Regions from separate parts of the Arthrobacter sp. Cza30 genome, predicted to be linked through region 1. Evidence: riboswitches for the same ligand, from Rfam matches in the RefSeq annotation. Region 1 holds a riboswitch; the other holds the start of a gene.
What was found. A riboswitch is a leader RNA that binds a small molecule or an ion and turns the genes downstream of it on or off. The one in region 1 is predicted to bind cyclic di-AMP.
Positions count from the first base shown of each region.

Region 2: linked by a shared signal. The riboswitch ahead of AC5RVZ_RS29790 (C40 family peptidase) and the one ahead of AC5RVZ_RS30640 (NlpC/P60 family protein) in region 1 are both predicted to bind cyclic di-AMP.

Region 1 is NZ_JBNHGA010000013.1:59,338-61,721, reverse strand. It holds gene AC5RVZ_RS30645 (HNH endonuclease) at 1-279, opposite strand, end outside; gene AC5RVZ_RS30640 (NlpC/P60 family protein) at 599-1,393, opposite strand; cyclic di-AMP (ydaO/yuaA leader) riboswitch at 1,398-1,566, opposite strand; gene AC5RVZ_RS30635 (NlpC/P60 family protein) at 2,012-2,384, opposite strand, start outside.
Region 2 is NZ_JBNHGA010000012.1:28,938-31,321, reverse strand. It holds gene AC5RVZ_RS29795 (LysR substrate-binding domain-containing protein) at 1-694, opposite strand, end outside; cyclic di-AMP (ydaO/yuaA leader) riboswitch at 944-1,108, shown strand; gene AC5RVZ_RS29790 (C40 family peptidase) at 1,112-2,023, shown strand.

The DNA.
Region 1 (2,384 bases):
GTCCACCGTGGTGGCTGTCTTCCCGCAGTAGGCGCAGAGGTGGTTGTCGCGGCGCAGGACGCCGCGGCGGGTCACCGCGGTGTCCTTGTTGTACGGCATCTTAATGTAGCGGTTGAGCAGGATGACCGAGGGTCGGCCCAGTATGTCGTTGGGGCCGACGACGGGGTCTCCGTCTTCGGCAAGCACGCTGGCTTTGCCGGTGAGCACAAGAAGCAGCGCCCGGCGGAAGGTGACAACCGCCAGGGGCTCGTAACCAGCATTCAGGACGAGTGTGCGCATGCACATTCCTCTAGGTCTGGCCAACCCGACCGGTGCTTCAGATCCCGGTCCGGGACTGGATTTTCTGCACTGACAGTCAAAGAGTATGACGGCGAGTGCGTTCCGCGCTAACTTTTTCGCCGCCTGCGGGCCCTCGGAATGGTGCCGTCGGCGGTCCGCCTGCCCGGCGGAGGGCACCCGTGGGGCCCGCCTTGGGCCCTGACAAGGCCGGTCCGCGCAGGCGTCTGGGCGGCCCAGAAACGCCGACGGCCCCGGTGCACGCGCTGGGCGTGGACCGGGGCCGTCGGGACGGTCCCTGCGGACCGGAGAAGGCTGTTGCCTAGTTGACGCGGATGGCTACGTAGCCGGATCCGACGTCCGCGCTGGCCAGTGCGGTGGTGTAACCGGTCCAGCCGCCGTGGATGGCCTGGCCGTTGCCCACGTAGATGGCGATGTGCGCAACGCCTGCGCCGCCGTCGGAGTAGTAGAGCAGGTCGCCCGGCTGCGGGGTGGACACCTGGGTGCCGTAGCTGAAGAACTGTGCGGGTGCGAGGTCGCCCACCGAGAAGCCGGCGGCACGCAGGGCCTTCTCCACCATGGCGGTGCAGTCCTGCGAGATGCCGATCTGGCCGTACGCGGAGGACACGAGGGTGGAGGCCACGCCGCTGGCGGACGCTTCGGCCTTGGCCGGCGCTGCCTTGGCCGCGGGAGCGGCGGCGGCTGCCTTGACCTCGACCGCGGGAGCGGCGGCCTGGACGGCGCCCTGGGCGGTGTCTGCGACCTCCTCGACAACCGGGGCCACTTCCTCGGCCACGGCTTCGACAACAGGCTCAGGCTCCGGGGCCGGAGTGGACTTGATGGCGGGACGCGAGAAGGTCAGCTCGACGGCACTCGAAGCCTGGACGGTGTCCACCTGCACGCGGCTGGGAACGGACACGGTGGATGCGGGGCGTTCGATGGAGGTTGACTGCGCGGGGACCGCGGCGGTCAGGGCCAGTCCGGACGCGGCAGCGATCACGGCTGCCGAGCGACCCATGGATCCGGCATTGGACGAGACGGCTTTGGAAATCGTCTCCAGCGGGTTGGTGCGGACGGAAACGGCGCGGTGGCGCCCCGTAGCGGTGTCATTGAACACGTTAAAGGCCTCTCCCAATGCCTGCGAGGTGAGCTGTCGGATTCGGATGGGAGTGCATCCGGCCGCAGCCCTCCCCGGCAATGCCTGAGAGTGCTGGCGACTTAACCCCAAGGGTTCCTGTACGGAACCCGAAATTGGTTCCCCCGCCTCTGCCCGCGAAGTTTTTTGCGAACGGACTCCGGACGGTGGCAGAGCTCGGCAATCCACCCGGAGGTCCCAGCCGTTTGGCAACTGGCACGCGTTAGAGCGTATACGATCAATCACGCATTGTCACATTCTGATCACGGCGCGGTGATGTTTTGATTACGGGAGGCCGCCGGGCCCTGCATGCGGACGGTTCCGGGACGGGTTTGGTACGAAGGGTGCCGCTTGCGAGTCCGCGGCCTCGCGCACGCTCCAGGCGCCGTCTCCGCGCCGGTCTTCCGCGCGTGGCTCCGGGCCCGTCTTCGCTGGCCGCTCCGGACCTGTCTTCGCGGGCCGCTCTCGCGCAGGTTTTCCGCACGTGGCGCCGCGCCGTCTTCCCCGCGCCGTTTCCGCGCAGGTTCTCCGCGCACCGTTTTTTAACGCCCGCAGCGCGCCCCGAAGGACGCGCCGCGAGAAGGCCGAGACAGGAAGGGTTTAGCCTGCCGGACGGATGAAGACCGGGCCGGAGCCGATGTAGGCGCTGCCCAGGACAGTGCTGTAGCCCGCCCACCCGCCGTGGACCGCCTGGCCGTTGCCGACGTAGATGGCCACGTGGGCCACACCGGCGCCGCCGTTGGCGTAGTAGATGATGTCGCCGGGCTGCGGAGTGGCCACCTGCGTGCCGTAGGCAAAGAACTGCGCCGGGGCGAGGTCGCCCACCGCGAAGCCTGCCGCGCGCAGGGCGTTCTCGACTAGGGCCGTGCAGTCCTGGGCGACACCGATTTGGCCGTAGGCGGCCGCGACGATGGCGCCGGCGGCTCCACTGGCGGCAGCCTCGCCGGCCTTCTTGGCGGTCTTGGTTTCGTTC
Region 2 (2,384 bases), on a different contig from region 1:
CCCGCACCGCCTCAAAACTCGACGAACGCCAGGCGATCTTCGGATCCAGCCCGGACAGCCGCAGATTGACCAGCTGGTTGTCGCGCACGGTGGGGATGTCCAGCGAGACGAAGTCCTCTTCGGCCAGCTCGGCAAGCCGGACGCTTTTGCGGGAAGCCAGCGGGTGGTCCGCAGCCAGCAGGACGTAGGGCCGGCCTTCCTTGACGGTGCGGGCCTGCACGCCGGGCAACAGGTGCCGCGTGTGAGTCAGCACCGCATCCAGATAGCCCTCCTGCATCCGGTGCTGCAGCTCGGCGGCCTCGCCTTCCTCCATGGTCACGGTGAGGCGCGGATGCGGCTTGATGAACCGTTCGCTGATCACCGGAACCCAGAAGGCGGACAAGGTGCTGTAACAGCCGATGGCCAGCGGGCCGACCAATCCCTGCTGGCGCTCGATGATGCTGTTCTGCACGTCGTCGGCGTGCCGGACCAGGCTCCTGACGTCGCGCAGGAACTGCTGCCCGACGCCGGTCAGGGCGATTCCGCGGGACCGGTGCCGGACCATCAGCTGCGCGCCGACGATCCGCTCCAGCTCTGTCAGCGCTTGGGACATGGCCGCCTGTGAGATGTGGCTGGCGGCCGCGGCGGCCGAGATTGAGCCATGATCGGCCACTGCCACAAAGTACTGCAGCTGTTTAAGCGTGAAGTCCACCACTCTGCCAGCGTACAAGTTGGCCCGCACCGGAGGCGTAACCAGCCGATTGTTGCGCCCGATGTACCGTGACGGACGCTGTGCAACGGCCGCTGGGGGTCGCTCGCTCCTAACGGGAAGATGGCTTTCAGGTTATGCACAGGTAAATTTCAGGGCTTGGACAGTTACCGAACCGTTATGTAGTGTTTTCATCACGTCGGCGATCATGCGCCGATGTCCTCGGAGGGTATTGCCTAGCTCTGCCAGCCTTTCCGAGTTCGTTCGCTAGACATCTGGCAGAGGCGGGGGACCCACATTCCGGGCCCCTCTTGGGGCTCTTGGGGTTAAGTCGTACGGAGTGCATACCGCACTGCCGCACGGCCGGGTGACTCCCACCCGAACCCGACAGCTTACCTCGCAGGCATTGGGAGAGGTATCTTCTTGCTGCTCAAACACAATCGCGCACGCCACCGTGCCACCCCGGTCCGCAACGCCACCGTGGCCGGTCTGTCCCAGGCTGTCTCGTCCCGCGCCGGAACCGTCGGCCGCGGCGCCGCCGTCGTCACCGCCGCCGGTGGCCTGATGCTGGGTGCCGGCCTGCCGGCCAATGCCGCCGCCGATGTCACGGTCCCGACCTACGGCGCTGCCAACGCGACGGACACCGTTGCCGCTCCGGCCAACGCCGGCTTCGAGGTGGAGCGCGCTTCCGTTACCAGCTCGGCTGCCGGTGCTGCTGCCGGTGCCACCACGCACACCGTGGTCGCGGGTGACACCGTGGGCACGATTGCCGCCCAGTACGGCAAAAATGTGCAGGACGTGCTGGCCATCAACGGCCTGGGCGCGTACTCCATCATTTACCCGGGCGACCAGATCGCGCTGACCGGCTCCGCACAGGGCACCCAGTCCGGCGGCGGACAGGCAGCGCAGGGTGGCGGCGGAGCCGCGACGACCCTGGCTGCGTCGACCGACGCCGCGACTGTCTCGCTGGCCAGCGCCGACATCAAGCCCGCCTCAACCGGCGGCAACCAGAGCATCGTGGACATCGCCATGTCGGCACAGGGAACGCCCTACGTCTGGGGCGGCACCTCCACGGCCGGCTGGGACTGCTCCGGCTTCACCCAGTGGGTCTACGCACAGGCTGGTGTCGACCTGCCCCGCCTCAGCCAGCACCAGGGCGGCGCCCTGACCCCGACCAGCAACCCGCAGCCGGGCGACCTGGTGGTGCAGAACGGCGGCGGCCACGTGGGCATCTACCTGGGCGGCGGCAAAATGATCAGCGCCCTGAACCCGAGCCAGGGCACCTTGGTGCACGACGTGAACGCCATGCCCGTTACCGGTTACTACACGATGTAACCACCCCTAAGACTCCTGGACCGGCTATTCCCCCAACGGCCGGTCCAGGATCACAGGGAAGCCTCGTCGGCCTTGCGCCGGCGGGGCTTCTCCTCTTTTAACGCGTGCGGGACTCTCCCTCCACTTCTACTATGCGACGGGAGTGGTCTTCTTGACGGGGACCGGTGCGGGACATTTGGGCGCACCCCTCCCCCCCCTCCCCCGCAGGTGGCGGTTCCCGCCCGGCGGCGAGCACCGGCGTCGTTGTTTATTCGAGGTTGACGGCTGGGAATAGGAGTCAGCGGGGGCAGGTTAAGCTACTACTCCGCCTGCGCCCGGCGTTCTTAGGCTGTTTCCGGCCGCCCGCAACAGCACGATTTCC